DNA from 3 places in the Cupriavidus sp. HY129 genome. Region 1 is predicted to be linked to each of the others. Evidence: predicted binding sites of a transcription regulator. Region 1 holds the regulator's gene; each other region holds the start of a gene.

Region 1 (10,417 bases):
TGGTCAGCATCGCTGGCCTGGTGCAGATCGTGCCGCTGTTCTTCCAGCACTCGACGACCGAGCCCGATCCGGGCATCACACCGTACTCGCCGCTGCGCCTGATGGGGCGCGACATCTACATCCGCGAGGGTTGCGTTGGTTGCCACTCGCAGCAGGTGCGTACCCTGCAGGCGGAGACTGAGCGTTATGGCCATTTCTCCACGGCGGGCGAGTCGGTGTATGACCACCCGTTCCTGTGGGGCTCGAAGCGTACCGGTCCAGATCTCGCGCGTGTTGGCGGCCGTTACTCGGACGACTGGCAGCGGATCCACCTGCGCAATCCGCGTGATGTGGTTCCCGAGTCGGTGATGCCTTCGTACCCGTGGCTGGAGAAGACGCAGTTGCCCACCAACGACATCCAGGCACGCATGCACGCGCTGAAGCGTCTGGGTGTGCCGTACAAGGACGAAGAGATTGCTCGTGCGCCTGAAGAGCTGGCAGGCAAGACGGAAGAAGATGCGCTGGTGGCGTATCTGCAGGGGCTGGGCCTGAATCGCCGCAACGTGCGCGTTGACTCGGCGGCGGCTCCGGCGCCGGCGAAGGAGTGATGCCATGGCGATCGTGACCGCAATTGCAACCGTCGTGTCGATGCTGACGTTCATTGGCATCTGCTGGTGGGCATGGTCGGGCGGCCGCCAGGCCGCCAATCAGGAATCGGCGATGTTGCCGTTTGCCCTGCCTGACGAAACCACAACTACAAGCCGGAACCCACAGCCATGAGCGATTTCATTTCCGATTTCTGGAGTTATTACATCGCGGCCATCGCGCTCATCGGGATCGTCTGGTGTGTCTGGCTGCTGTTTTCCCAACGCAAGATGCCGAAAGGTGTCAGCACCACTGATGACACCGGTCATGTCTGGGATGGTGACCTGCGCGAACTGAACAACCCGCTGCCACGTTGGTGGATGTGGATGTTCCTGCTGGCCTGCATCTTCGGTCTTGGTTACCTGGCGCTGTATCCGGGCCTGGGATCGTACGCCGGTATGCTCAAGTTCTCGACGCAGGGCGAGCTTGCCGCTCACCGCGAGGCCGCCGAGAAAACGCAGCACCAGATCTACGCCAAGTATCTGAGCATGGATATCAAGCAGGTGGCGGCGGATCCTGACGCACGCGAGATCGGCCAGCGGTTGTTCCTGAACTACTGCGCGCAGTGCCACGGTTCGGATGCGCGTGGCAGCCGAGGCTTCCCCAACCTGACCGACAACGATTGGCTCTACGGTGGCGAGCCGGAGACGATCCAGCAGACGATCACCAAGGGCCGCAATGGCGTGATGCCATCGTTTGCCAGCACGATCGATGCGAAGCAGGCCGGCGATACTGCCCAGTACGTGCGTTCGCTGTCTGGTCTGTCGTCGGATCCGATTCGCGCATCGCGTGGCGAAAGCACGTTCAAGTCGACCTGCGCGGCCTGCCATGGCGCCAACGGCAAGGGCAACCAGGCACTCGGCGCGCCGAACCTGACCGACAACACGTGGTTGTACGGCAGCTCGGAAGCGACGATCGTCGACGCGATCCTGAAGGGACATAACGGTCATATGCCGGCGCACGAGGAGATTCTGACGCCTGAGCGCATCCGCATGCTGACCGCATATGTGTGGGGTCTCTCAAATACGGGAGGCGCTGCAAAATGACTAACTGCCCCGGGGCCGGGCGGCGTGCCGCCCACCGGGGCGTGAGGGCAACACGATGAGCGCGCCCCTTAACGCCCCCGATCACTCGGACGATCACGCCTCGAACGATCCGTCTGCAAGCCAGTCGGCGAGCGATCGTAACGGCAACACTTGGCGTCCCGCGCCGCCCCCCAAGGGGGCCGAGACCACCGAGGAAGCGCTGTACGAGGTCCGCCGCAAGATCTATCCGCGCTCGACTTCTGGCGCGTTTTCGAGCTGGCGCGTGTGGCTGGTCATCCTGACGCAGTTGATTTACTACGGAACGCCCTGGCTGCAGTGGAATGATCGCCAGGCCGTGCTGTTCGATCTCGGCGCGCGCAAGTTCTACATCTTCGGTCTCGTGCTGTGGCCGCAGGATGTGATCTATCTCGCTGTGCTGCTGGTCATTTCTGCGCTATCGCTATTTCTGTTCACCGCCATCGCGGGACGCCTGTTCTGCGGCTATGCCTGTCCTCAGACGGTCTACACAGAGATATTCATGTGGATCGAGCGACATGTCGAAGGGGATCGCATCGCGCGGATCCGACTCGACGGCGATCCCTGGAGCCTGCGCAAGCTGCGAATCAAGGCGACCAAGCATGTGCTCTGGGTGCTGATCGCACTGTGGACGGGCTTCACGTTTATCGGGTATTTCGCACCGATTCGGGAACTTGGTAGCGAGGTCCTGCATTTCACGCTAGGACCCTGGCAGAGCTTCTGGATGCTGTTCTACGCATTTGCGACCTGGGGCAACGCCGGATTCATGCGCGAGCAGGTGTGCAAGTACATGTGCCCCTATGCGCGTTTCCAGAGCGTGATGGTCGACCGCGATACCTATGTCGTGACCTATGACGTGGGTCGTGGGGAGCCGCGTGGTAGCCGTTCCCGCAAGACCGATCGCCATGCGGCTGGTATTGGCGATTGCGTGAATTGCAGTATCTGCGTGCAGGTGTGTCCGACCGGTATCGATATTCGTGATGGCCTCCAGTACGAGTGCATCGGTTGTGGCGCCTGTATCGACGCGTGCAATCTCGTCATGGACAAGATGGAGTACCCGCGCGGCCTGATCCGATACACGTCGGAAAACGCCATGCGCAAGTCCCTGACGACATCCGACGCGCGCAAACGGCTGCTGCGACCACGCACGATCATCTATACGCTGATCTGGCTGGTTCTGGCGGCGGGCTTCGTCGCATCGCTGGCAATGCGGTCGCCGATCAAGGTCGACATCATTCGGGATCGCGGCGCGCTGGGCCGGGAAGTGGAGGGCCGCTGGATCGAGAACGTCTATCGGCTCCAGGTGATCAACACCACGGAAGCGCCGATGCGGATTCGCGTGCAGGCTGAGGGCGACGATCTGACTGGACTGACGGTCGAGTATGACAAGTCCGCCGAGGCCATGCAGCCAACGTCCAACCGGTTGTTGCCGATTCGCATTCGCGTGCCGATCGACGATGCCAAGGAGGGCACGCACAAGATCAACGTAACCGTGACGGCGGAGGGCGAGGACGGCCGAGACGCGCATATCAGGCAATCCACGAGTTTCATTGTTCCCCGCAATCTGTGATGCTGAGGGTGAAATGGCAGCAAACAAGGAGAGCGCAATGACATCCCAACAGTCCAAGCCCTGGTACAGGGAACCGTGGCCGTGGCTTTTGATGAGCGGTCCGTTGCTTGCAATTATTGGCTGCGGCGTGACCATCTGGCTTGCCAACACGCATCCGGATTTGCCGATTTCCGGCGTGGAGCGTCATGGCCTGGTCGTGGAGAAAACGGGGGCGGAGCATGTAGCGTCGCCGGCTGCGAGGCGCCCATGAGACTCCGCTGGCTGATGTGGGTACTTTGGCCGGCGTTTCTGATGGGCGGAGCGGCCACCGCCACCGTGTTTTCGGTCGTTGATCCGGGCGATCTCACGTTCTTCGGGCACCAGGTGGAAGCGTCTCGTGAGGCGGTCTACACGATTGGCTTCCTGGTGGCGTGGTTGTTTTGCGCATTGTCCAGTGGGCTGACGCTCTACACCATGCCAACCAAGCTCGAGGAGACCGACGAACTCGAGTAATGGCTCGAGTGCTGGCAGAAAGCAAAACGGCCGCACCGGGAGATCTGCTCCCGATACGGCCGTTTTCCTGGCCACGATGCCCGTTAGCAGTTTCGGCTATAGACCTGCCTGATGCCTTCCATGTCCACGAGTTTCACGTGTCGTTGGCGAATCTGAATCAGGCCGGCTTCGGCGAATCGAGAAAAGAGCCGACTCACGGTTTCGAGCTTGAGGCCAAGATAGCTGCCGATTTCTTCGCGGCTCATCCGCAGCACGAACTCGCTCGACGAGTAACCGCGCATCGACAGGCGCTCGGACATGTTGACGAGAAATGCTGCCAGGCGCTCTTCGGCACGCATCGAGCCAAGAGTGATCAGCATGATCTGGTCCTGCGAGATTTCCTTGCTCATCAGCCTCAGGAACTGCTGCTGGAGAGAAGGCAACGTGCCGGACAGCGATTGCAGGTCATCGAATCGCACGACGCAGACCTCTGTGTCCTCGAGCGCGGTGGCGTCGGACGCATGCTGCATCTCGCTGAGGCCGTCGAGCCCGACGACCTCACCGGGCAAATGGAAGCCGGTGATTTGCGTGCGTCCGTCCTCCATGGTCACGTGGGTCTTCAATGTGCCAAAGCGGATCGCATAGACTGCGGTAAGTGGTTCGCCCATGCGATAGAGCGTTTCGCCCTTGTGAACACGAACGCGTTCCTGTACGAGCGTGTCCATCTTTGCGAGGTCCTGTTGCGACATGCCCACGGGAAGGCAAAGCTGGCCCATGGCGCAAGTGGAGCAACGCGGAGACATCTCGGTGACGGGAATGGAGGTAAGCAATTGATGGTGCTCGCATGAATGCGCTTGCGATGGAGGCGCGATGCAGGCATTTTACAGCGTGATGTGACGCAGAAGCGAGGAACAGTTGCCATTTGGTGTGCTTTTCAGTGTCTTTACACTTGCGTTGCTTGGTGGCGTGCATTGCGCCGCCATGTGCGGAGGAATTGCCATTGCCGTCGAGCAACGGCAATCCGGGGGGGCTGTTGCGGTCGTTAGCCTCGTGCATCGCTCGCGATTTCACTGGTGGCTGGAACTGCTGGTCATGCACGCCGGGCGTCTCACGACCTATGTGCTGCTTGGGGCGCTGATGGGAGCGGTGGGTGCGACAGTCTGGAAGCAGGACTACCTTCCAGTGCAGCGCTGGCTCTATGGCGCGGGCAGCCTGTTACTGGTTCTGACCGGGGTGTGGTTGTTGCGGGGCCGCGTCATGCGTGCAGCATGGCTCGAACGGCTGGCGGCGCGGGCTGCCTCGTATGTCGTCCGGGGCGTCGCGTCGCTGGGCATGCAGATGCCGCTTCGCTTGCGTCGGCACGCGCCCATCATGCGGCGCTATGGGATGGGGTTGGCCTGGGGGCTGGTGCCCTGTGGTATGGTGTATGGCGCACTTGCGCTGGCCTTGTTGGCTGGAAATGCGCCATCTGGAGCACTTGTCATGGCGGCCTTTGGCATTGGGACGCTGCCCAACCTGCTGGTGATCTCGGGTTTGTCGGGCTACCTGCGGCAACTGTCGCGCCGCCCCGGCGTTCGAGTGGGCGCCGCGCTTGTTGTGATCGGTTTTGGGGCGCTGGGTGTCGCACGCGCCGTCTGGCTGCCCGATACGCTGGCCAATCACGGCTTCTGCGTCGTGTTCTAGACTTTTTTGCTGGTTGCAGGGCGGGGCTGGAATGCCATACAATCGCGAAAACCACGGTATCGCGCTCCGATGCGCTCGTGGCGTCGCCGGGGCTGCATTCCCGATCTGGGATGTGTGCCCAGGGGGTCTGGGCAGGTCTGGCTTGCCGGGATCGTCCCCACAGTTCATCCGGTTCACAAGATCTGGTTCCAAAGTCCGATGGGGCTGTGTGGAGAGGTGGCGCTGGTGCCAGGCGAAGTTGCCTGGGCCGATATCGATTGTTTCTTGCCGCCTTGGCGATCTGATTGTCCAGGTGAATGTCCACCCCAAAAGGGAGAGGGTGCGACGCAAGAGGTCCGTTGACTGGCGTAGTCTGTCAGCCCCGGACGATCTCCTGCCGGAACGACCCGGCAATTCGATGCAAAGAAAATGAGGTGCACGGCTCCGCTGCGAAAAGCTGCGAGTTGGCTGCGCGATGAGATGGCGGTGGCTCAGGCCTCGCTGTATCTGCAATCTCCAGTGCTTCAGGATTCGTCCAGAAGCAGGTGCAAAGACAGGCTGCACACAATCACATGAATACCCAAGAGGCGAAGATCGTCCTCGAGACCGCGCTGATCTGTGCGCAGGAGCCATTGCGCGTTGGTGATCTGCGACGGTTGTTCGCCGACGACGTCGGTGCCGACACCATCCGGGTTCTGCTCGAAGAGCTGCGCAACGACTGGCAGCAGCGCGGGGTGGAGCTCGTGGCCCTGGCCAGCGGCTGGCGGTTCCAGAGCCGCCCCGAGATGCGCGAGTTTCTTGATCGGCTCAACCCGGAGAAGCCGCCGAAGTACTCGCGTGCCGTGATGGAAACGCTAGCGATCATCGCGTATCGCCAGCCGGTGACGCGCGGTGACATCGAAGAGATCCGGGGCGTAACGGTCAGCACGGAGGTGGTCAAGAAGCTTGAGGACCGGGACTGGATCGAAGTCATCGGTCACCGGGACGTGCCTGGTCGCCCCGCGTTGTATGCAACGACCAAGGCATTCCTGGATGATCTTGGTCTGCGCTCGCTGGATGAGTTGCCGCCGCTCGAGGATGCCCAGGCCCAGGCTCAGGCGGCTCTGCTGGATCAGCAGGCCATCGATTTCGAAGCGGTCGCGACGGCGAATCCGCCTGCTGGTGACGAGGAGGCCTTTTCGGAGGCCACCGTAGAAGTGGCTGAGACGGGTGAGCCGGCAGTTGAGCAGTTGTCGGTCGAGCCGCAATCCGAAGATCTGTCCGGTGGCGCGAGCGATGCCGCCGGCAATGAAAACGAACAGAACGACAGCGTCGCGCAGTTGCCCGAGGGTGATGGGCAAGGCGATGACGCGCCGGTGGCTCTGGCCAACGGATTCCATGTGGACACAGAGTCTTCCTCGCAGGAAGACGCCGCAGTTCCGGCCCCCGACGGTGATATGCCGCTGGCGACCGAGGACGACGACGAGCGCGTGTCCAACTGAACAACATGCAACATCGATAGTGAATACTTTGTCTGATTCCGCTGAGCAAGACGTCCGCCAGCCGGACGTGCCGGGCGACACCGGCGCTGCCCCCGAGGGTAACGGCGCCGAAGGCGCGCCCCGCCGCAAGGGGCTGCGCCGCGGCCTGCGCAATCTAGTGGCTTCCCGTCGCCAGTCGGCGCAGGACCGCGATGGCCGGGAAACGGGGCGCGACGATGCCGAGCCCTCGTCGTCTGGCGAAGGCGGCGATGCTTCGCCGGCCGCTGCCCCCGCGCGTGGCCGCGGGCGTCGCAAGCCGGCGCCGGCCGCCGATACGCAAGCAGTTGCCGGTGCCGAGGAGGCAGGTGGCGACGCGCAGCCGCGATCGGATCAGTCCGCGCAAGGGGCTCGCAAGCGCCGTCAGCAGCCGCAACGCAAGGCTGCGCTGGTAGATGGCGACAACAAGCCAGCCTCGCAACAGCCGGGTCGCCGTAACAAGGGCGGTCAGCGCAAGGGTCAACAGCCTGGTGGCAAGCCGGGTGCTGACAGGGGCGACCAGCGTGTCGAGCAGCGCCAGGGCGACAAGCCCGGTCGGCAAGCCGGCAAGGGCGGCGCGAAGCCTGCTGCCGGTGGCGAGGATCTGTTCCGCTTCGTGATTTCCGAGCAGTTCGATCAGGAAGACACGATCGTGCCGCGCACCAAGGCCAAGCCGGTGCGCGAACTGTCCGCTGACGACGACGCGCCCAAGCTGCACAAAGTCCTGGCGGAGGGTGGACTTGGCTCGCGCCGCGAGATGGAAGAGCTGATCCTGCAGGGGCGTGTGTCGGTCAATGGTCTGCCTGCCCACATCGGCCAGCGTATTCTGCCGACCGACCAGGTCCGCGTGAACGGCAAGCTGATTCACCGCAAGGTGACGACCAAGCCTCCACGCGTGCTGCTCTATCACAAGCCTTCCGGTGAGATCGTCAGCCAGTCGGATCCGGAAGGCCGTCCGACCGTTTTCGATAGCCTGCCGCGCATCAAGAACGGCAAGTGGGTCGCGGTCGGCCGCCTCGACTTCAATACCGAAGGGCTGTTGATTTTCACCACGTCGGGCGATATTGCGAACCGTTTCATGCACCCGCGCTATGGCGTGGAGCGCGAATACGCAGTGCGCACGCTGGGCGAACTGGCCGAAGCCGATCGTCAGCGACTGCTGCATGGCATTCAGCTCGATGATGGCGAGGCAAACTTCCTGCGGATCGCCGATGGCGGTGGCGAGGGTGTGAACCAGTGGTATCACGTGGCGCTGACCGAAGGCCGTAACCGCGAAGTGCGTCGCATGTTCGAGGCCGTTGGTCTGACCGTGTCGCGCCTGATCCGCACGCGTTATGGTCAGTTCCTGCTGCCGCGCGGCTTGAAGCGCGGTCGCTGGCAAGAGTTGGATCCGACGGATGTGCGCGGCCTGATGGCCAACATTGGACTGAAGGCGCCGTCCAAGGAAGCCCAGAGCGGCGGCAAGGGTGTGACGAAGGTTGGCGGCCGCAAGCAGCGCGAAGAAGCAGCGCTGGCGGGCATGCCGATGCACACCGGCATGGATGGTCTGCCGCGCTACGAGAAGAGCGGTGGCCGGGGTGGTAATGCCGGGGGTGCGGGCCGTGGGCAGCCTGACCCGATGCAGACCTCGATGGGATACATTCCGTCCGGCCCTGCGCCGCTGACATCGCACACGACCAAGTTTGGCGGCGGGATGGGCGGTGGCCTGCGAGGCCCCGGCGCCGGTGGTGGTCGCGGCGGGCGGGGTGGCAAGGCCGGAAACGCTGGCAATGCGGGCAACGCAGGTGGCAATCGCCAGCGTCGCGGCGGCGGCGAGGTCAATGGAAATGTGATGCCAAAGGCCGCCAAGGGTGCGGGAGGCGGTAGTCGCCGTCCGCGCGGCCGAGGTCAGCGTTGATTGACGGATCGGGCGGTGCCGGCAATGGTCGGCAATCGCCCTGATCCGGAGCGGAACCTCGGAGGCTTTTGCCTTTTGGACATAATCCGCGTATAATCAAAGTCTATTCAAAAGTATCATCCTCGGCGAGGATGGGCGAATGATGGGCATTGCGCCCATTTTTTTTTGGTTCGCCCGTTTGTACTTGCGGCTGGTTTTCGTCACATGGCGGGCCGGCAGGATGATTGGGCAGGCAGGACGGTTTGCAGGTCGCGTCGAGCATCAATTCCGAGCGTATTGCGTTGTCCGGTGTCTGCCACAGTATTGAAGGCCACTACTCGGGATTACAGTGCATCTGGCAGATTTGATCGAAACCACCCTTATCGGCATGGGCTACGAGTTGGTTGAGCTTGAGCGTGCCCCGGCCGGACTTCTGCGTGTCTACATCGATCAGCCTGAAACTGGCATCGTCATTGAGGATTGCGAGAAAGTCAGTCGCCAGCTCACTCACGTGCTCACTGTGGAGAACGTTGATTACGAGCGCCTCGAAGTGTCGTCGCCAGGCCTGGACCGGCCGCTGAAGAAGTTGGCCGATTACGTTCGCTTTGCCGGTGCTGAGGTCAGGGTTACGCTGCGCCTGCCGGTCAATGGCCAGAAGAATTTCGTGGGCATCCTGTGTGAACCCGCAGGAGACGCTGGGGCCGAGAAGATCGGCCTGGAGTTCGAAGGCAAGGACGGTCCGGCACTGCTGGAATTCGCCATATCCGATGTCGATCGCGCACGTTTGGTGCCGGTGATCGACTTCAAGGGAAATCAAAGAAAAGGGAACAAGCAATGAGCCGCGAAGTTCTGTTGCTCGTCGATGCGCTAGCTCGCGAAAAGAACGTCGACAAGGATGTGGTTTTCGGTGCACTGGAGGCGGCTCTCGCCTCTGCCACCAAGAAACGTTTCGAGGAGGACGTGGATATTCGCGTCCATATCGACCGCGAATCCGGTGAGCACGAGACGTTCCGCCGCTGGCTCGTCGTTCCTGATGAACAAGGTCTGCAGGAGCCGGACAAGCAGATCCTGCTGTTCGAGGCACGTGAGCAGAATGCCGATATCCAGCTCGACGACTACATCGAAGAGCAGATCGAGTCGGTCGAGTTCGGCCGTATCGGCGCGCAGGCGGCCAAGCAGGTCATCCTGCAGCGTATTCGTGACGCCGAGCGCGAGCAGATCCTGAATGATTATCTGGATCGTGGCGAAAAGATCATGACCGGCACGGTCAAACGCGCCGACAAGAAGGGCCTGATCGTCGAGTCGGGCCGCGTGGAAGCGCTGCTGGCACGTGACCAGATCATTCCGAAGGAAAACCTGCGCACCGGCGACCGTGTGCGCGCGTATATCCTCAATGTGGACCGCGCCGCGCGTGGCCCGCAGATCGAGCTGTCGCGTACCGCGCCTGAGTTCCTGATCAAGCTCTTCGAGAACGAAGTGCCTGAAATGGAACAGGGCTTGCTGGAGATCAAGGCTGCCGCACGCGATCCGGGCGTGCGCGCGAAGATCGCCGTGGTGGCGCATGACAAGCGAATCGATCCGATCGGTACCTGCGTGGGCGTGCGTGGCACGCGCGTGACGGCCGTGCGTAACGAGATCGGCGGCGAGGCCGTGGACA
Region 2 (10,417 bases), 190 kb from region 1:
GCGGCGCAGCAATTTGCCCGAGCGTGTCTTGGGCAGCGCATTGACGAAGAACACGCGCGCCGGTCGCGCCACCGCGCCGAGCTGCTGCTCCACCGTCTTCATCAACTCCCCCTCGAATGCCATGCGGTCCGCTTCGGTTGCCGTGCGCCCGGCGTCACGCGCAATGCAGAAGCCCATGGCGACCTGGCCCTTCAGCGCATCCTGCACGCCGACCACGGCCACCTCGGCCACGCCCGGGTGCGACGACAGGCTTTCCTCGATCTCGCGGGTGCCCAGCCGGTGGCCTGCTACGTTGATCACATCGTCGGTGCGACCGAGGATGAAGACGTAGCCATCCTCGTCGCGGATACCCCAATCGAACGTGGAATAGCACTGACGATTCGGCACCGCCGACCAGTACGTGCGAATGAAGCGGTCGTCGTCGCCCCAGACCGTCGACATGCAGCCCGGTGGCAGCGGATAGTCGATCGCCACCACGCCCTTGGTGTTTGGCGGACACTCCTCGCCGGTGACCTCATCGACGATGCGCAGGTCGTAACCGTAGGCCGGCACCCCGGGAGATCCCAGTTTGGGTGGCAGCGCTTCCACGCCGCGCTGGATCGCGATGATCGGCCAGCCCGATTCGGTCTGCCAGTAGTTGTCGACCACGGGCTTGCCGATGCCGTCCTGAATCCAGCGCGCGGTAGGTTCGTCCAGCGGCTCACCCGCCAGGAACAACAGCCGCAGGCTGGACAGGTCGTGACGCTTGAGCAGCGCCGGGTCCTGCTTCTTGAGTACACGGATCGCCGTAGGCGCGCTGAACATGATGTTGACGCCGTACTGCTCGACGATCTTCCACAGGATCGCGCCATCAGGACGAATCGGCGTGCCTTCGTACATGACCGTGGTCATGCCCGCCAGCAGCGGCCCGTAGACGATGTAGCTATGGCCCACCACCCAACCGATATCGGACGCGGTGAACATCGTGTCGCCCGGCTTGCCACAGAAAATATTTTCCATCGACGTGGCCAACGCCACCGCGTAGCCACCGGTGTCTCGCTGCACGCCCTTGGGCTTGCCCGTGGTGCCCGACGTGTAGAGCACGTAGGACGGCTCGCTCGATTCCATCCAGACGCATGGCACGGCCTGACCGGCCACCTTGTCACGCCAGGCCGCGTAGTCCTCGTCGCGGCCGCTGACCAGCGGCATCTCCGCCAGCTTGCGGTCCACCAGCAGCACCTTTTCGGGATGATGACCAGCCAGCCGGATCGCCTCATCAAGCAGCGGCTTGTACGGCACCACCTTGCCCGCACGCGAGCCAGCATCGGCGCTCACGATCACGCGTGGCTTGGCGTCGTCGATACGGGCTGCCAGGCTGACCGAAGCAAACCCACCGAACACCACCGAATGCACGGCGCCGATGCGCGTGCAGGCCAGCATCGCGAACATTGCCTCCGGAATCATCGGCATGTAGATCAGCACCCGGTCGCCGCGCTGCACGCCCAGCCCCTGCAGCGTCGCCGCCATGCGCGTGACTTCGTCATGCAACTCGCGGTAGGTGTAGGTGCGTTCGGTATCGGTCTCGGTCGAGACATAGACCAGCGCCCGCTGGTCGGCACGCGCGGCCAGGTGTCGGTCGATAGCGTTATGGCAGATGTTGGTGCGCCCGCCGACGAACCAGCGGGCGAAAGGTGGGCGACTGTCGTCGAGCACGCGTTCGAAGGGGGTCTCCCAATCGATGCGTGCGGCCTGTTCGGCCCAGAATCCTGCCGGATCGGAAAGGGAGCGCGCGTGCAGTGCGCGGCTTGCCGTCATGGTATGTCTCCTCCGCTATATGGGTGATCAGTGCGGTGTTGATGGCTTGAACAGTTCGACAGGCGCAAACCTGCCGACTACCTCTACTGGTTGCACGACGCGGGGTTCTTTTCCACCTGCGTTCGGATGCCGGCCATCTTTTCTGGAGAATCTACCATGACAGCGTCCAGCCCCAAACGCTTTGCCTCGCAATAGTCAGCCTGATCATTTACGCCGAATGCCACGAGGTTGGCCGCCACTTTCGACCGGTAGCAATGGACAGAGGCTTTGGTCCAAAGCACCGCCTGAACCGGCGAATGCCCTTCCCCGAGCGTGAAGGTCTCAACCACGTCCACGTTGCGCCGCATCTCGAATCCCGCCCACACACCTGAAACGGATGGCGCATCGCAGCGCTGGCCAAGCGTTGCGGAGACCAGTCGACGCCGGGTCACGTCACGCGCCTCGGCCAGCCGCGCGCGTGGCCAGGCTGCGAACGTATTCTGGTAGTCGGCCTCGGTCGAGTAGATCAGCACGCGGCTCCAGGCGTCTTCGGCATCCAGCACCGCGGCCACCGCGGCCGTCTGCGCCGCCGCCGGCATCGACTTCATGTCAAGAATGATCGGCACGTTGGCCGGGATGGCACGCAATGCCTGCTGCAGCGTGGGAATGCCGACCGGACTGTCGCGATAGGGGTAGCGCTTCACGCCATCCGAACCCATTTCGGCGAAGGACCAGCCGGCATTGAGCGTCGCCAGCGTGGCGGCGCTGAAATCGGCCACCTTGCCCGATCCATTGGTCAGCGCTGACAGGTCGCTCGGGCGGTACAGCACCGGCACGCCATCGAGGCTCGTTTGCACCGACAGCCAGATCACGTCGGCACGTTGGCGCAATGCCGACTCGATCGCCACAAGCGTGTTTTCCGGGCGATCCGCCGTGCCACCGCGATGCGCCACGAGCTTGGGCAGAGGGTAATCGGGTTCGTCATCCTCCTGCGCGCGCTCGCATGACGCGCCAAGACACGCCAAGAGAATCGGCAGGCAACAGACGGTTTTGGGGAAGGACATCGGGCAGTTCCATTGGTGGATCAGACTGCCCTTTTGCCACCCTTCGCCGACTACGTTCTTGATGCCCATCAATTTGCATGACGGAGGCACGGCGCGTCCCCGGCCCAGCGTCTAGCGTGGAACCGGGTTGCCAGAATTTCGCGGCGTCAGGAGGTCGCCGCGCGCGCAGGTGCTACTGCGCGCGGCTCGACTTGGATTTGGTCGCTGGCGTCGGCGACGGCTTGCTTTCACGCGTGGCGGACTTGGCCGACGACTTGCTCGTGGAACCGTGCGGCGAGGTCTCCACCACCACCCGCTTGCGGGGTTCGGCCTTGGCTGATCGCGACGACTTCTCGACCTTATCGGATTTCTCCGACTTTGCCACGGCCTGTGTCTTGCCACCCGACTTGCCACGTGGCGCGGCCTTGGCTGGCGCTTCGTCTTCGTCCCCGGCGCGCTCCGCCCGCATGGCGGCGGCGGAGTTCGGACGCAGCATCAGCACCAGACTCTGTCCGGCAACAAGCTTGCTGCCGGAGAGCTTGTTCCACGACTGCACCTGCTTGACCGACACGCCATAGCGACGCGCCACCGTGGACACCGTATCCTTGCGCCCCGCCCGCACCACAACGCGCTTGGCGTCAGGCACATCCGGCTCCACGGCCAGCATGGCCGTATCGACCAGCGATGCGCTGATGTCCTGGTCGTGGCGCTCGGTACGCGGAATCATGACGGTCGAACCGGCCTTCAGGCGCATCCCCTTGGGAATCCGGTTGATCTCGCGCAGCGTGTCCACATCCACATTAAGCCGCGCAGCCAGCGACTCCACACGTTCCCGGCTATCCACGGTCACCGTCGTCCAGCTCGACAACCCGCCACGATAGGTATTGAGGTTGTACTGGAAGCGCTCGGCGTTCTCGAACGGCAGCAGGATCTGCGGATTGGCCGCACCCAGGATCACCGGCCGGTTGAACGACGGATTGAGCGCCTTGAACTCGTCCAGCGGCATATTGGCCAGCTTGGCCGCCAGCGCCACGTCGATATCCCGCGAGGTCGTGACCGTCACGAAGTACGGATGATCGGGAATCTCGGGCAGCCTGACGCCATACGCGGCCGGGTTGGCGATGATGTTCTTGACCGCCTGGAGCTTCGGCACGTAATAGCGCGTCTCGGTCGGCATGGTCAGGCTGGCGTAGTCCGTGGGCAGCCCCCGGGCCTGATTGCGCGCGATGGCCCGCGACACGGCGCCTTCGCCCCAGTTGTAGGCGGCCAGCGCCAGTTGCCAGTCGCCGAACATGTCGTAGAGCCGTTGCAGATAGTCGAGCGCCGCGTCGGTCGATGCCAGCACGTCGCGCCGCTCGTCGCGGAACATGTTCTGCTTGAGGTTGTACGTCTTGCCCGTGCTCGGGATGAACTGCCACATGCCGGCGGCCTTGGCCGTGGATTCCGCCTGGGGATTGAATGCGCTCTCCACGAACGGCAGCAGGGCCAGCTCGGTCGGCATCTTGCGCCGCTCGAGTTCCTCGACGATGTGGTAGAGGTAGCGGCTCGACCGGCCCACCATCCGTTCCATATAGTCAGGGCGGGCCGCGTACCACTGCGTGCGATCATCGACCAGCGTGCCTTCCAGGTCAGGCATCGCGAAACCCTTGCGGATGCGGTCCCAGATATCGCTGGACGGCCCGCGCAGCCAGTCCACGCTGGACTGGTCGACATTCACGACGGTAGAACGGGATAACGTGCCGGCGCGACCGGTGCTGTTGAGGGTATTGAGCGGGTCCTTCTTCGGACCGGATTCCAGGGCGGTCGGCGTGCCGGACAATTCGCCGGCGGGCGGTGTGGGTGTGCTGGCGCAGGCTGCAAGCAGCGTGGCACACGCAACTACCGCCAGAAATCGACCAAATCGCATTAAGTTCTCTGAAAGTGACGCCAAAAAGTTGGCCTGATGCTATGGAAAAGCCCCCCTCGCGTCAATGAGATTTTCCCCATGATGCAATTTGAGTCAATTGTCCTCGCCCAGCCCGCAACCGGATTGTCCCATCCGCGTTAACGAAAGCCGTCCTTCCAGCCGCGCAGCGCACCAAAAGCCGCCGCGTCATCGCTCACGTCACCGCCCTGCGCCCGCACAGCCTGGCGGACGGCGGACTCGCGGGACCGCAAGAACGGATTGACCGCGCGCTCGTGCGCCACGGTCGTTGGCACCGTAGGCGTGCCGGCCTCGCGCAGGGTATCCACCCGCGCCGCCCACGCCGCCAGATCCGGGTTGGCCGGCTCGACGGCCCGGGCAAAGCGGACGTTGCTGCGCGTGTACTCATGGGCGCAGTAGACGCGCGTGTCGCCGGGCAGTGCCGCGAGCTTGTCCAGCGATGCCAGCATCTGGGCCGGCGTGCCTTCGAACAAGCGCCCGCAGCCGCTGGCGAACAGCGTGTCGCCACAAAACACCACGGGGCCGGCGCCGGGCAGGTCGCCGACATAGGCCACATGGCCCGCGGTGTGGCCGGGTACATCCAGTACCCGGAACGTCACTGCCGGATGACGCAGCGTGACCGTGTCGCCTTCGCGCACGGCCTGCGTCCGGTGGGCGATTCGCTCGCCCTGCGGGCCGATCACCGGCAGTGGCTCGCCGTTCGGCCCACTCGGATGACGCGCGAGGAGGTCTGATACACCACCCTGGTGATCCCCATGGTGATGGGTGATTACAATAGCGCCCAGTGCCAGCCCGCGTTGCGCCAGAAACTGCTCGACCGGTGCGGCCTCGCCTGGGTCCACCACGGCCGCGCTATGCCCGTCGTGGATTGCCCAGATATAGTTGTCCTGAAAGGCGGGAATCGGCTCCACTTTCAACATGCGTGCTCCTCTATGTCCAACCGACCGATTATAGATTGGGAAGAATGGCTAGCCTCGCCACCCGGGCAGTACGTGCTCGAGTGGGAAGGCCAGCAGTATGACCGGACGGTAGCGGACATTTTTGGCTATCACGCGGTGCAGTTCGGCCTGCCCGCCATCGACACGTTGCGCGAGAACCGGATGCCGTTCTCGGCGCTGGCGCTGGACGGCCGCGCGGGCCCGCACGGGCCAAGGGAGACCCATCCCGATGCGCGGCAACTGCTGTGCCGGTTCGACGAACTGCCCTTCGACACGCAGAGCATCGACCTCGTCACGCTACCGCACGTCCTCGAATTCTCGGAAGACCCGCACGAAGTGCTGCGCGAAGTCTCGCGCGTGCTGATGCCCGAAGGGCGCGTGGTGGTGACATGCTTCAACCCGATGAGCCTGTGGGGCGCGCGGCAGGGCCTGAACCGCCTTGGCGCCATGCCCTTCCTGCCAAGTGACGCCCAAACCATCGGGTTCGTGCGAATCAAGGACTGGCTCAAGCTGCTCGGGTTCGAGATCATCCGGGGCCGCTTCGGCTGCTACTGCCCGCCCTATCGCACGGAACGCTGGCTGCAGCGCGCGGCATTCATGGAGAAGGCCGGCGACCGCTGGTGGCCGATCTTCGGCGCGGTCTATATGATCTCGGCGGTCAAGCGCGTCAAGAATATCCGCCTGGTGGGCCCGGCCTGGAAAACACCCAAGTCGGCGTTGAAGCCAGTAGCGGCTCCGGTTGCCACGCCCACGGGCACGCACGGCAAGACCCCCGGCCAGGACAGCTAGGACCATCACCTTATATCCATGCAAGAAGTCACGATTTACTCCGACGGAGCCTGCAAGGGCAATCCCGGCCCCGGCGGCTGGGGCGCCGTGCTCGTCGCCGGCGGCCACGAGAAAGAACTGTTCGGCGGCGAAAGCCCCACCACCAACAACCGCATGGAGCTGATGGCGGTCATCGAGGCGCTGCGCGCGCTCAAGCGCCCATGCATCGTCAATATCTATACGGACTCGCAGTACGTGCAGAAAGGCATCAGCGAGTGGATTCACGGCTGGAAGGCGCGCGGCTGGAAGACAGCGGACAAGAAGCCGGTCAAGAACGCCGACCTCTGGCAGGTACTGGATGAAGCCCAGAAACCTCATCAGATCACGTGGCACTGGGTGCGTGGTCACAACGGGCACCCCGGCAACGAGCGCGCGGATGCGCTGGCCAATCGGGGGGTGGCATCGATCAATACCTGAGCCGTCGTTTACAATCCTGCCCATGCGACAAATCGTCCTCGATACCGAAACCACCGGCCTCAATCACGCAACAGGCGACCGCCTGATCGAAATCGGCTGTGTGGAACTGGTGAATCGCCGCCTGACAGGCCGCCACCTCCACTTCTACGTCAATCCAGAGCGCGACATCCACGAGGATGCCATCGCGGTGCACGGGATCACACTCGATTTCCTGGCCGACAAACCCAAGTTCGCCGAGATCGTCAACGAGGTCCGTGACTTCGTGCAGGACGCCGAACTGATCATCCACAACGCGCCCTTCGACCTTGGCTTCCTGGATATGGAATTCCAGCGCCTGGACCTGCCGCCGTTCCGCCAGCACGCCAGCGGCGTGATCGATACGCTGCGTGAAGCCCGCCAGATGTTCCCGGGCAAGCGCAACTCGCTGGATGCGCTGTGCGACCGACTGGGCGTCAGCAACTCCCATCGCACGCTGCACGGCGCACTGCTCGATGCCGAACTGCTCGCCGAGGTCTACCTGGCGATGACGCGCGGCCAGAACTCACTGGTCATCGACATGCTCGACGGCGCCGCCACGGATGGCGAGACGCGTAGCACCGCCGACCTGTCCGCCATGACGCTGCCCGTGCTATTGGCCTCCGAGGAAGAAATCTCGGCGCACATGGGTGTGCTCAAGGAACTCGACAAGGCAAGTGGCGGCAAGACGGTCTGGCAGGATGCCTCCCCTGCCGAAGCCGCCACTCAGTAGGGCCCGGCGCCTCCCGAGGGATTTCGAAGAAAATTCGAAAAAGGGCTTTACAAGATACCGGCCCATCGGCATAATCTCGTTTCTCCACTGCACGACATCAGCAGCAACGATGACGAAGCAGCATGGGTGGTTAGCTCAGCGGTAGAGCACTGCCTTCACACGGCAGGGGTCACAGGTTCAATCCCTGTACCACCCACCAAAATTTGTGGCTTGCAACGCCTAACGTTGCCGTGAACCCGGATCGCTGACGAGCTTTCCGGGTTTTTTGTTGTCTGTCGATGACCGACGGTATTCGCCGTCCTTCACGGATCACGACACTGGGCCCATCGAACGCCTATCGACAACGTCGACGCCCTACCCGCCCTCTCGACCAGCCGATCATGGCTGGTGATTCTTGTCGTTTCGGCAAGTACATACCTTGCGACGCTGCCGCTTGATCATCCCGGATGAGGCTCACCGACTCGCGCCAAGCCTGCAGGTGTCGCGCGCCCCTGGCGGATTGACAGCTCCGAATGCCCCGCTGAACGGTGGCACTGCTCTGCCCCAACTTGCCAAGGAGTGTCTTAATCACTTTGATGGAGATCATCCCCCTCAAGCGCCAAGCGATGTTGAAATAGAGATGTGCAGTGCCTTCCAAGGTGTTGTCATCGGGGCGTGATCGAAGCAAGCTAGTATCTGATACGCCCTTTCTCCGTCAGGCCGTCGCCGTGTCGCAGGCTCCCCAGAAGATGCCTGCGGCTTGACCAGGCGATGCGCGCCTCCGATCGAAACGCGAAACCGGCCCGCCCGGTTGCAGAAAAAGGCCCCAACTCCACATGACTGGTCCTCCTGCCAGCCACGACACCGAAAACCAATCGCCACCCATCTGGCACACGCTCACCGACACACAGGTCGGGCAGGCCCTGCAGACCAGCGCAGCCGGTCTGAGCGCAGCCGAAGCCTCCCGTCGACTGGACGAGTACGGTCCCAACCGTCTCGCGCCACCCAAGCGCCGCGGCCCGCTGATGCGGCTGCTGCTGCAGTTCCACAACATCCTCCTCTACATCATTCTCGGCTCGTCGATCGTCTCGGCGATTCTCGGACACTGGGTCGATGCGGCCGTGCTGCTCGTGGCAGTCGTGATCAATGCCGTCATCGGGTTCATCCAGGAAGGCAAAGCCGAAGCCGCCATTGATGCCATCCGCGCCATGCTCGCCCCGCTTGCGTTCGTGATTCGCGACGGCCAGCGGCACGAGATCGCCGCTGCGGATCTCGTGCCGGGCGATGTGGTCGCGCTGGCTTCGGGGGACCGGGTGCCCGCCGATCTGCGCCTGACCTCGGTCAAAGAACTGCGGGTCGAGGAGGCCGCGCTCACCGGCGAATCGCTGCCCGTGGAAAAGAATGTCGCGCCCGTAGCGGAAGACGCGCCGCTGGGCGATCGCTTCGACATGGCGTACTCCGGCACGCTGGTGGTCTACGGCCAGGCGACCGGCATCGTGGTCGCAACGGGTAGCACCACGGAACTGGGCAGGATCAATGAGATGCTCAGCAGCATCGAAAGCCTGTCGACACCGTTGGTACGGCAGATCGATCGTTTCGGACGCGGTCTGGCGGTAGCCATCCTGTTGCTCTCCACCGTGGTGTTCGTGGCTGGCATCCTCTGGCGTGGCCACTCCGCAGCAGACATGTTCATGATGGCCGTGGCGCTGGCAGCCTCCGCCATCCCCGAAGGGCTACCGGCGATCATGACCGTCACGCTTGCGCTCGGCGTGCAGCGCATGGCCCGGCGCCATGCCATCGTGCGGCGCCTGCCGGCGGTGGAGACGCTGGGATCGGTGACAGTGATCTGCTCCGACAAGACCGGCACACTGACGCGCAACGAGATGACCGTGCAGCGCATGGTCTGCGCGGGCCATGTATTCGATGTCGGGGGCGTCGGTTATTCGCCGGTGGGAGACTTCAGCATCGACGGGCACGTCGTCGATCCCATGAGTTGCGCGCCGTTGGTCATGGCCTTGCGCGCCGGCGTACTCTGCAACGACGCCAACATGCGCAATGACGACGGCATGTGGCATGTCGAGGGCGACCCGACCGAAGGTGCATTGCTGGTGGCTGGCGCCAAGGCGGGCGTGGAGCAGCAGAATCCGGAATCCGGCTGGCATCGGCTCGATTCCATCCCCTTCGAATCCGAGCACCGCTTCATGGCCACCTACCACCACGATGCCAATCATGCGCCGTGGATCCTGGTAAAGGGTGCGCCCGAGCGCATCCTCGACATGTGCGCGCGGCAGTGGAATCTCGATGGGGAGCACCGGCTGGACGTGGACTACTGGCGCCGCATGGCGACCGACACCGCAGCGCAGGGCCTTCGCCTGCTCGCCCTGGCCTGCAAGCGCGCGGCGCCCGTGGGCGACAAGCTCGCGTTCTCCGATATGGAAACCGGCTACACGATGCTGGCGCTGGTCGGCATCATCGATCCCCCGCGCGAGGAAGCCATCCGTGCCGTCAACGAGTGCCACCACGCTGGCATCCGGGTCAAGATGATTACCGGCGACCACGTCGAAACGGCACGCGCGATCGGCGCGCAACTGGCGATCGGCGTCGGCAAGCCCGCCTTGACCGGCAGCGAGGTGGCATTGATGGACGATGCCGCACTGCGCCGGGTGGCGATGGAAGTGGACGTATTCGCGCGCGCCAGCCCAGAGCACAAGCTGCGCCTGGTCAGCGCGCTTCAGGACGGTGGCCAGGTCGTGTCGATGACCGGAGA
Region 3 (10,417 bases), 1.5 Mb from region 1:
CGGCATCAGGATCGGCGCCTCCACCTGGCGCGCCAGTGGTTCCACGTACGGCAGTGCCTTGTCGTTGAGATAGGTCAGCGCGATCTCGGCGCCCATTTCCCGGAACGCCCGGGCGCAGCCCCAGGCAATCGAGTCCTCGTTCGCCACGCCCACGACGAGCACGCGCGCCCCTGCAAGGGGTGGATTCGGTACTTGCACCATCGGATTCTCCGGCGAAGCTACGTGATGAGCGATGCGCGACGACCGCCCCGCCTCCGGCACGCGGTGGCGGGGCGAAATGGTTATCGGGAGTCAGGTCTGGGCGTCGGCGCCCGCCTCGCGCGTGGCCTTGCCGTGATCGGTACCCATCACGTCGGCGACCTTGCGGTAACGCTCCATCCACTCACCCTCGAGCGGGCCACCAACGGTCAGCACGCGATGTGCCAGCACCATCACCCGGCGACGCTCCTTCATGTCCGGCACGAGTTGCGGCAGCGTGCGCAGCGCGCCGTCGGGGTCAAGACTGACGACATAGCTCTGACGCCGTACCGCGTCCTTGAATTCGGCCAGTGTGAAACGCTCGTCGGGCGGGTTTTCCACCGCCAGCTTGCGTAGCAGGTTGAATGGACGTTCCTCGATGGCGGACTTGCCCCCGGTCACGTAGGCCAGGATGCGCAGGAACCCATCGACCAGCGTGCCCTCGTCGATCCGGGACAGCGCCTCGCGACGGCGGAGTTCCGCCACCTCCGTACGCAGCGCGGTAACGGCGGGCGACTCGGCGCGCTCGGTATCCACCTTCATGCCGAATAGGGCCGGCAGCCACGGCGTGGCGTAGATCGACCAGAACGCCTGTTCCTGCCAGGCATCGCGCATATCGCGGTACAGGTCGAGCGAGCGCACGATCTGATCGGAGATCGCGGTCTGCATGGCCAGGAACGGATTGTCGGGAGATACGGGCTGGCGCGCTTCGCGCACGGCCGGCGCCATCGCGCTCACCCATTGCATCCACGGATTGGTGTCGCCTTCCAGCGATCGTTCAAGCCGCGTCGGATGCACCGCCCGAATCACCTCCGCCATCGACTCGTTCGACATCGCGCGCAGGAACGGCGAGGCAAACGTATCGTAGAGATGCTGGTTGACCTCGGCCACGCGGCGCACCACCTGGAACGGCAGTTCGTCGTCCCGGCCGTCGTCGAGCGACAGGATGTCGTCGATCGTGCGTCGTTCGAAGCGCACCATGTAGCGGCCTTCGATCAGATCCTTGTGCGACGTGCCCGGCGCGATGTCCTCGATCTTCGCTTCGTACAGGCCCGGCGGCAGCACGTCGATCAGGTCCAGCGCGCAGAAGAGTTCCGAGTGTTCCTTGTTGGCCACGCTACCCGACACGAAGATGCCGAGGTGGCCGATCGAAGGATGCAGGCAATAGACGATGGTCTGGTCGTTGGCGACGATCTCGTCAACGTTCGCGTAGAGATCGGGAATCCAGTTCAGCGCCTGCTGCGGCGGCGTGATGTTGTCACCCCAGGAGGCGAACACAATCACCGGCGAGCGCACGTTCCGCAGGTCGATGACCGTCTTGCCGTCGTTGCTGCGCACTTCGCCCGCTGTGAGGTGGTTGCCGACGAACAGGTTCTGCACGATCCAGTCGATCTCTTCCCGGTTCATCAGGAAGTGGCCGCCCCACCAGCGCTCGAACTCCAGGAAACGCGGACCCTCGGTGTCGGCCTTGGCATAAACGTTGTAGAGCTTCGACCAGAACGTGTTCGCGGGATCGAGCTTCTCGAAGTTCTGTACGAGCCAGGCGCCGTCGAAGCGGCCATTGCCCAGATCCGCCGCCAGCGATGCCAGCCAGGTGCCACCAAGCAGGCCACCCGAGTACCGCATCGGATTCTTGCCACGCACCCCAGACCAGTACGCCACGGGCGCGCCAGCCAGCAGGATCGGGCCGGTGACTTCCGGCGCTGCAGCCGCCAGCATCAGCAGGGCCCAGCCTGCCTGACAGTTGCCGACGACGAATGGCTTCCCGGGTGCATCGGGGTGACGCTCGGCGACCGCCTGCAGAAACAGGCCTTCGGTACGCGCGACGTCCTCGATCGTCTGCCCCGGGCAAGGATCGCGAAAGAACGTGATGAAGTAACACGGATGCCCACCACGCAGCGCATTGCCAATTTCGCTGTCGGACTTGAACCCGCCGATGCCAGGACCATGCCCCGCGCGGGGGTCCATCACCACGAACGGCCGCTTGGCCGGGTCCGTCGGTTGTCCTTCAGGTGGCACGATGCGAACCAGCGCGTAGTTGACCGGCGTCGGCAAATCGCGGCCGTCGATCAGTACCTCGTAGTCGAACACCAGCACTGGCGGCATGCCACCGCGCTCGTGCTCCGCGGTTTCATTGCCGCGCTGCCGAAGGATGTCGAGGAACAGGATCGAGCGTTGCCAGGCATCGATGCCGTACTCCCATGCGGCATGCGCAATGGCGGTAGGCGGAACTGGTGGAAGAAACCCGGCGAGCGCGGTCGCGGCCGGTGAGGGTGCCTCCGCTGTCGATGTGACAGCGGTCGGTTGACGTGCGGTCATTCCGTTTCTCCCAGTCTGGATAGGCGGAGTCAGGGTGTCGCGGCAAGACGTGTCGTCCGGATGATCGATAGATCAGCGCCGGTGTGCTTGCTGCGATGCAACAGCGAAAATCTACCAGTGTCGCGGCGCCATGGCAATTGGCCGAAGCGCCACTCCGAACATATCGGCCACCCATGACATATGCGTGTCATCGTGGCGGTTGGAACATTGGCATATACTTTGCCGCAAGACGTTTGCGCAATGCAGCATCCGTGGCCCCCAGGATGCCTGCCCTCCAAAACCGTTTGGTTCCAGGGAACGCTGCCTATGCCGATTACATCGTCCACCGACAAGTACGCCCAGCTGCTCGCGCGTTGCGAGGGGCTGCCCCCCATCCCCACCGCCGTAGCGCATCCGTGCGACCAGTCATCGCTCGATGGCGCACTGGAAGCGGCAAGGCTTGGCCTGATTACTCCACTGCTGGTTGGCCCGGAGTGGCGCATCCGGCAAGTGGCGGAAGAGCACGGCCTGCCCCTCGGCGATACGCCGATCATCGATACAGCTCACAGCCATGCTTCGGCCGAAGCCGCCGTGGAAGCCGTGCGCTCGGGCCGCGCCGAACTGCTAATGAAGGGCAGCCTTCATACCGATGAGTTGCTGCACGCCGTGACGCGCAGCACCAGCGGTTTGCGCACGGAACGGCGCCTTTCGCATGTCTTCGCAATGGACGTGCCGACCTATCACAAGCCGCTGTTCATCACGGACGCCGCGGTCAACATCTTCCCCACGCTGAATGAGAAGGCCGACATCGTGCGCAACGCGATCGACCTCGTGCGCATTCTCGGCGTCGAGCGCCCCAAGGTGGCGATTCTCTCGGCCGTGGAAACGGTGACGGACAAGATCCCGTCGACGATCGACGCCGCCGCGCTGTGCATGATGAGCCTGCGCGGGCAGATCGAAGGCGGCCTGCTCGATGGCCCGCTGGCGTTCGACAACGCCATCAGCAAGGCCGCGGCCGAAACCAAGGGCATCCACTCCGAAGTGGCCGGCGACCCCGATATCCTGCTCGTGCCGGATCTCGAAGCCGGCAACATGCTCGCCAAGCAGCTCACGTTCCTGGCCGGTGCGGAAGCGGCTGGCATCGTACTTGGCGCGCGCGTGCCGATCATCCTGACCAGCCGCGCCGACAGCGTGCGCGCGCGCATTGGTAGTTGCGCGATCGCCGTGCTCATCGCCCATGCACGCCGTGTTGCCACCGAGGCAGCCGTCAAGGTCTGAAGCCACTTAAGGAGATTCGCCGCGTGGCCACTGCTCACCCTGTCATCCTCGTCGTCAACGCCGGCTCATCGAGCGTCAAGATTTCCATCTTCTCCGTGCCGGAGGCTGCCCACGAGGACGTCGAAGTCCTGCCCGCGCAGCTTGCGCACGGCCAGATCGAAGGGATCGGCGTGGCGCCGCATATCGAGGGGCGCCTGGCCGATGGAACCGTCGTCGCCGACGAGCGCTTTCCCGTGGAGCAGGTGCCCGATCACGATGCGGCGTTCCGCCTGATCCAGGCCAGGCTGCAGGAAGGCCTGCGCGACACGCCGCCGGTAGCGATCGGCCATCGCGTGGTGCATGGCGGGATGGACTTTGCCGACGCCGTGCGCATCGACGACAACGTGATCGCCAGGCTCGATGCGCTGGTACCACTTGCGCCGCTGCACCAGCCGCACAACCTGACGGCGATCCGCGCGGTGCGGGCCGCCGCGCCCGGCCTGTTGCAGGTAGCGTGCTTCGACACCGCGTTCCACGCCGGGCACGATCCGATGGCCCAGTTGATGGCGCTACCCTACGAGTACTACGAGCAGGGCATCCGGCGTTTCGGCTTTCATGGGCTGTCCTACGCGTATATCGCGCGCCGGCTCAAGCAGGTGGCGCCCGACCTGGCCGAGGGCCGCGTGATCGTTGCCCACTTCGGTAACGGCGCGAGCCTGTGCGCGATGCGCGGCGGCAAGAGCGTGGAATCGACCATGGGCCTCACGGCGCTGGACGGCATGCCGATGGGCACGCGCTGCGGCACGATCGACCCCGGTGCGGTGCTGTGGCTGGCGGCGCAAGGGATGACGCCCGACGCAATCCAGACGATGCTCTATGGGCAATCGGGCCTGAAGGGTATCTCCGGCGTCAGCAGCGACATGCGCGCGCTGCTGGCCAGCGATACGCCGCGCGCGAAGCTGGCCGTGGACTTCTACGCCTATCGCGCCGCACAGGAAATCGGCAAGCTCGCCGTCACGCTGGGTGGCCTGGATGGACTGGTCTTCACGGCTGGTATCGGCGCCAACTCGCCGGACGTGCGCGCACGCGTCTGCGCGCACCTCACCGATCTCTTCGGCATCTCGCTGGATGCCGCGGCCAATGGCGACAACTGCCAACGCATCAGCAGCGACACAAGCCGCGTGCCGGTGCTGGCGCTGCAGACGGACGAGGAAGGCATGATCGCTCTCTCGACCGCGAAGATCCTGCTAAACGGCGGCTAATCTTCGAGGTAGTGCCCGCGTAGTTGCCCCACATCGATGCCCAGGTCATCGGCAAGAAATTGCTCCACACTGCCGTAGGCCTGCGCAATCGCATCCATCGATGCTTCCAGGTACTCGGGCCGCACTTCGAGCAACGGCGTGATGACGTCCGCGTCGACCCCGATCGGGGCCACGCGCGCCAGCACATCTTCGTTGAGGCGACGATTCCAGTGATTGGATTCGAGGTAATTGGCGACGATCTCGTCCTGCGACACGCCAAGCGCCGATAGCAACAGCAACGACGCAAAGCCTGTGCGGTCCTTGCCTGCGGTGCAGTGATAGAACAGCGTGCGGCCGGCCTCGGCATGGCGCAGGAACGCGCCGAACGCCTCGCGGTAGCGCACCGGAAAATCGCGGTACACATCGAGCATGAAGTCGCGCATCTGCGTGGGCGTGCTTGCACGCAGGCGCGGCACCAGCACATCCATCGCCATGCTACCCTCCAGCACCGGCACCGCGAGCCAGTGAAAGCGCTCGCCGAAAGCGGCCTCGGCAGGCGACTTCTCGCCCGGAGACCGGAAATCGACGACGATATCCAGATCGAGCGAATGCAGGCGATCGAGATCGGCGGCCGAGGCCAGCGCGGGATTCGCGCTGCGATAGAGCTTGCCCGACCTGACGCGACGGCCGGACAAACCGGCCAGTCCGCCAAGGTCACGCGCATTGGGGATCGTTTCCAGCCCCAAGGAGGGACGTGCGTCGTGATTCATATTGTTGGTCATTTCACATCCGCGTGCCGTCATGCACGCCTTCCAAAAACGTTCAACATCGACTTCAATTATTTCAGATCGCCGCATCGAAGGACAGGTGCCACGTACGGCTTCATGCTTCCGTGCCGCTCATACGCCCATCCACGCGCAATCACACTCACTCGATCCGCACAAGGCCCCATTGCCGGCATCGAAGCCTGACATCGCAGTGAGTTGATATCCAGCAATTGCGCCGTCATCGGCACCTTGGCACATCGGCCTTGGCTTCACATAATGAGCCCATGTCGGCCGCGGCGATCCTGCGATACGACGCGACCGACAGGCTGATCCAACATGGGGATTCCACGATGCCTGAATCACAAGTACCTCCTGCCGCCCCCGGCGCCCCCACCGCCGCGACGGCCATCCCGGCCGCGCCCAAGCTCAACATCCACTGGGGTCTATATGCCGCCGTGATCGTGCTGATCGCGGTGCTCCTGATTCCGATGCCGGCCGACCTGCCTGTGGCCGGTCAGCGCATGCTGGCCATCCTGGCATTCGCGGTCGTGGTGTGGATTACCGAAGCGGTGACCTACGAGACCAGCGCCATCATGATCACGTCGCTGATGGCAGGCCTGATCGGCTTCTCGCCGATGGTCAATGACCCCAACACGCTATACGGCACGTCGCGCGCACTCGGCATGGCCCTGGCGGGCTTCTCGAACACCGCGCTGGCCCTCGTCGCCGCCGCGCTGTTCATCTCGGCGGCCATGACCGTGACCGGACTGGACCGGCGCATCGCGCTGGTCACCTTGTCGGCCATCGGCACCAGTACCCGGCGCATCCTGATCGGCACGATCGCCGTCACGATCCTGCTCAGCCTGGTGGTGCCGAGCGCCACCGCGCGCAGCGCATGTACCGTGCCGATCATGATGGGCGTGATCGCCGCATTCGGCGTCGACAAGAAGTCGAACATCGCAGCCGGCATCATGATCATGGTCGCCCAGGCCACCAGCGTCTGGAACGTCGGTATCCAGACCGCCGCCGCACAGAACCTGCTGACCGCGGGCTTCATGGACAAGCTGCTCGGCGAACGCGTGACCTGGCTGCAATGGCTGATTGCCGGCGCCCCCTGGGCCATCGCGATGTCGATCGTGCTGTACTTCCTCGTGCGCTGGCTGCTACCGCCTGAAACCGACGCGATTGCGGGCGGCAAGGAAGCCGTGCAGCGTGAGCTGGCCGCGCTGGGTCCGATGACCGGCCCACAGAAGCGCCTGGCTGCCGTCGCCATCGGCCTGCTGCTGTTCTGGGCCACCGAGGGCAAGCTGCACAAGTTCGATACGGCGTCGATCACGTTCGTCGGCCTGGTAATCCTGATGTTGCCGCGCATCGGCGTGATGGACTGGAAGACGATGCAGCAACGTACGCCCTGGGGCACGCTGATCGTGTTCGGCGTCGGTATCAGTCTGGGCACCGCGCTGTTGACAACGCAGGCCGGTCAATGGCTCGGCAAGTTCGTCGTCACGCATTCCGGCCTGGCCAATCACGGCACGCTGCTGGTCTTTGCCGTGCTGGCGGCATTCCTGATCCTGATCCACCTCGGCTTTGCCAGCGCCACGGCGCTGACCTCCGCGATGCTGCCGATCCTGATCTCGGTACTGCAAACCATACCCGGTGACATGAACAAGGTCGGCATGACGATGCTGCTCGGCTTCACGGTCAGCTTCGGCTTCATCCTTCCCATCAACGCGCCGCAGAACATGGTCTGCCTGGGGACCGATACCTTCAACGGGCGACAGTTCGCACGCATCGGCATCCCGACCACGATCATTGGGTATCTGCTAATGCTGCTGTTCGCGTCGACGTACTGGCGCTGGCTTGGCTGGATCTGACCGGAAAACATGCAATCTCGCCGCTGACATAAGCGCCCCCAAACCTTCGCCCCCAACGATGATGAAAATTACCCTAGACAGCGCGCGGCAGTTCGCGCGCAGTATCCTGGCGGCGCAGGGTGTGCCCGCCGATATCGCCGATGACGTGGCCGAGCACCTGGTGGAAGCCGACCGCAGCGGCTACGTCAGCCACGGCCTGTCGATCCTGCCGAACTACCGCCGAGCCATCGAGAGCGGCAACGTGAACCCCACCGGCCGCGCCGCGTGCGTGCTCGACCGCGACATGCTGATGGTGTTCGACGGTAACGGCGGCTTTGGCCAGCACGTCGGCAAGACCGTGATGGCGCGTGCCATCGAACGTGTGCGCCAGCACGGTCATTGCATCGTGACACTGCGCAAATCGCACCACCTTGGCCGTATGGGCCACTATGGCGAGATGGTGGCCAGCGCGGGCTTCGTGCTGTTGAGCTTCACCAACGTGATCAACCGGCCGCCCGTGGTCGCGCCCTTCGGCGGCCGCGTGCCACGGCTCACCACCAATCCGCTTTGCTTTGCCGGGCCGATGCCGAACGGGCGACCGCCGCTGGTCGTCGATATCGCCACCAGCGCCATCGCCATCAACAAGGCACGCGTGCTGGCGGAGAAAGGCGAGCCCGCGCCGGAGAACAGCATCATCGACGCCGAAGGCAACCCGACTACCGATGCGGGGGTCATGTTCGACGATCAACCGGGATCGCTGCTGCCGTTTGGCGCGCACAAGGGCTACGGCCTCGGCGTGGTGGCGGAACTGCTGGCCGGGGTGTTGTCCGGCGGCGGCACGATCCAGCCGGACAACCCGCGCGGTGGCGTGGCCACGAACAACCTGTTCGCGGTGCTGCTGAATCCCGAACTCGATCTCGGCATCAACTGGGAACGGGACGAGGTAGAGGCCTTCGTGCGCTACCTGCACGACACGCCGCCTGCACCGGGTTTCGACCAGGTGCAGTATCCGGGCGAGTACGAGGCCATGCATCGCGCCGCTGCGGCAACGCATCTGGAGATCAATCCGAAGATCTGGAGCCATCTGGCAGCGTTGGCGGGGGATCTCGGGGTGGATATGCCGGCGGCGTAGGCCGTTGAAGCACGCTTCGCACGGACCGGAGACAGGAGAGCATCAGAGATTTCCCAGACGCGATAGCCGCCAATGGCACAATACGCGCCATGCAACGTCTCTGGTCCGCCCTCGTCAAATTCGTTCTGCTCGCCACCATCGGTGGCGCCCTGCTGCTGGCCTTCGTCATCGTGATGGCGAATCGGCAATTGCCGTCCCTCGACGCGCTGACGGCATTTCGCGATTCGCCCGGCTACGTGAAGATCGCGGATTTCCCGCACAACTTGCCCGAGGCCGTGGTCGCCATCGAAGACGACCGCTTCTACCTGCATGACGGCGTGGACTATGTGGGCGCGATGCGCGCCGGCATCGCCAATCTCTCCGACGACCTCTCGCAAGGCGCGTCGACGATCACGATGCAGGTGGCGCGTAACTTCTATCTGTCGCGCCAGAAGACCTACACGCGCAAGCTCTACGAAATCCTGCTGGCGTACCGGATCGAAAACGCACTGAGCAAGGATGAAATCCTGGAGATCTACCTGAACAAGATCTACCTTGGCCAGGGCGCGTATGGCTTCGGTGAGGCTGCCGAGACCTACTTCGGCAAACCGGTCGACCGTCTCACGCTGGCCGAATGCGCGATGCTGGCCGGGCTGCCCAAGGCGCCGTCCGCCAACAACCCGGTGGTCAACCCGCGCCGCGCTCGCCAGCGCCAGGCCTACATCCTGCTGCGGATGCTGGAACTGGGCCGCATCACGCGCGCCCAGTACGATGCCGCACTGCTAGAACCACTGCGGCTGAAATAGGCTCGCGCGTCACGCGGCCGCCTGCGCCACCGCCACCTTGTCGCGATGACGCGCCACGGCGGCCTGCACGATTGGATCGAGCCCTTCCCCGCCCGTCGTGTCGATATGGGCCAGCAGCGCGCGCCGCATGCGTGGCTCCCAGAACCGCTTCAGATGGCTGGCGATATCACCCAGCGCTTCATCTCGATCTGGCATCGCTTCGAAGAACGTGCCGATCTGATTGGCCATCTTGACCAGATTGTCGATATGCATGAAAGACCCTACGCAAGCTTGAGTCGTTGGGGGTGAGAGTAGGCGACCAGGCTGCCGCCGCGCACGAAACCGGCCAGCGTGACACCCGCCGATTCGGCCAGACGCGCAGCCAGCCCCGTTGATCCGGACACCGCCGCCAGGATGCCCGCGCCAATCGAGGCCGTCTTGAGCACCATCTCGTAGCTGGCGCGGCTGGTGACGATCACGGCGCCACGACTCACGTCCTCGCCGCCCTGCGCCAGCGCGCCGGCGAGTTTGTCGAGCGCGTTGTGGCGGCCCACGTCCTCGCGCACCAGCGATACGTCGCCATCTGCCCGCAACCACGCTGCCGCGTGTGTGGCCCCGGTATCGCGCAGCAGCGCCTGCCGCTTGTGCAGCGCGGCGAAGGCATCATCGAACACCACGGGATCGAACACCGCGGCGCTTTGCACCTTCCGCGGCGCGCGCATGACCTCCTCGAGCGATTCCGTGCCGCAGAGACCGCAACCGGTACGTCCCGCCAGCGCCCTGCGCCGGCTCTTGAGCGCGACGAACGCGGCGCTGGCGATCTCCAGCTTCACCGTCACGCCATTCTCGGCGGCTTCCACCTCGATGC

The links. The regulator FNR, encoded in region 1, switches genes on or off when oxygen is low (the NO sensors DNR and NnrR bind a similar motif). The targets are predictions, from matches to a motif close to TTGATNNNNATCAA.
Region 2: a site for FNR is predicted at 8,244-8,257, ahead of K6G35_RS10125 (cation-transporting P-type ATPase). Genes of this name have one in related genera too.
Region 3: a site for FNR is predicted at 6,017-6,030, ahead of K6G35_RS02760 (DASS family sodium-coupled anion symporter). Genes of this name have one in related genera too.

Annotation. Positions count from the first base shown of each region.
Region 1 is NZ_CP083254.1:2,046,673-2,057,089, reverse strand. Features, by position in the region: gene ccoO (cytochrome-c oxidase, cbb3-type subunit II) at 1-587, shown strand, start outside; gene K6G35_RS09305 (cbb3-type cytochrome oxidase subunit 3) at 592-759, shown strand; gene ccoP (cytochrome-c oxidase, cbb3-type subunit III) at 756-1,670, shown strand; gene ccoG (cytochrome c oxidase accessory protein CcoG) at 1,726-3,255, shown strand; gene K6G35_RS09290 (hypothetical protein) at 3,269-3,505, shown strand; gene K6G35_RS09285 (hypothetical protein) at 3,502-3,747, shown strand; gene fnr (fumarate/nitrate reduction transcriptional regulator Fnr) at 3,831-4,556, opposite strand; gene K6G35_RS09275 (sulfite exporter TauE/SafE family protein) at 4,642-5,409, shown strand; gene scpB (SMC-Scp complex subunit ScpB) at 5,961-6,869, shown strand; gene rluB (23S rRNA pseudouridine(2605) synthase RluB) at 6,898-8,781, shown strand; gene rimP (ribosome maturation factor RimP) at 9,110-9,598, shown strand; gene nusA (transcription termination factor NusA) at 9,595-10,417, shown strand, end outside.
Region 2 is NZ_CP083254.1:2,239,410-2,249,826, forward strand. Features, by position in the region: gene K6G35_RS10085 (propionate--CoA ligase) at 1-1,794, opposite strand, end outside; gene K6G35_RS10090 (glycerophosphodiester phosphodiesterase family protein) at 1,878-2,837, opposite strand; gene K6G35_RS10095 (transglycosylase SLT domain-containing protein) at 3,010-4,722, opposite strand; gene gloB (hydroxyacylglutathione hydrolase) at 4,860-5,660, opposite strand; gene K6G35_RS10105 (class I SAM-dependent methyltransferase) at 5,673-6,467, shown strand; gene rnhA (ribonuclease HI) at 6,486-6,923, shown strand; gene dnaQ (DNA polymerase III subunit epsilon) at 6,946-7,671, shown strand; tRNA gene K6G35_RS10120 (tRNA-Val) at 7,796-7,870, shown strand; gene K6G35_RS10125 (cation-transporting P-type ATPase) at 8,487-10,417, shown strand, end outside.
Region 3 is NZ_CP083254.1:579,392-589,808, reverse strand. Features, by position in the region: gene fabI (enoyl-ACP reductase FabI) at 1-201, opposite strand, end outside; gene K6G35_RS02780 (DUF3141 domain-containing protein) at 292-2,556, opposite strand; gene K6G35_RS02775 (phosphate acetyltransferase) at 2,863-3,813, shown strand; gene K6G35_RS02770 (acetate/propionate family kinase) at 3,837-5,054, shown strand; gene K6G35_RS02765 (tyrosine-protein phosphatase) at 5,051-5,815, opposite strand; gene K6G35_RS02760 (DASS family sodium-coupled anion symporter) at 6,151-7,674, shown strand; gene K6G35_RS02755 (Ldh family oxidoreductase) at 7,736-8,785, shown strand; gene K6G35_RS02750 (transglycosylase domain-containing protein) at 8,875-9,570, shown strand; gene K6G35_RS02745 (formate dehydrogenase subunit delta) at 9,580-9,822, opposite strand; gene fdhD (formate dehydrogenase accessory sulfurtransferase FdhD) at 9,831-10,417, opposite strand, start outside.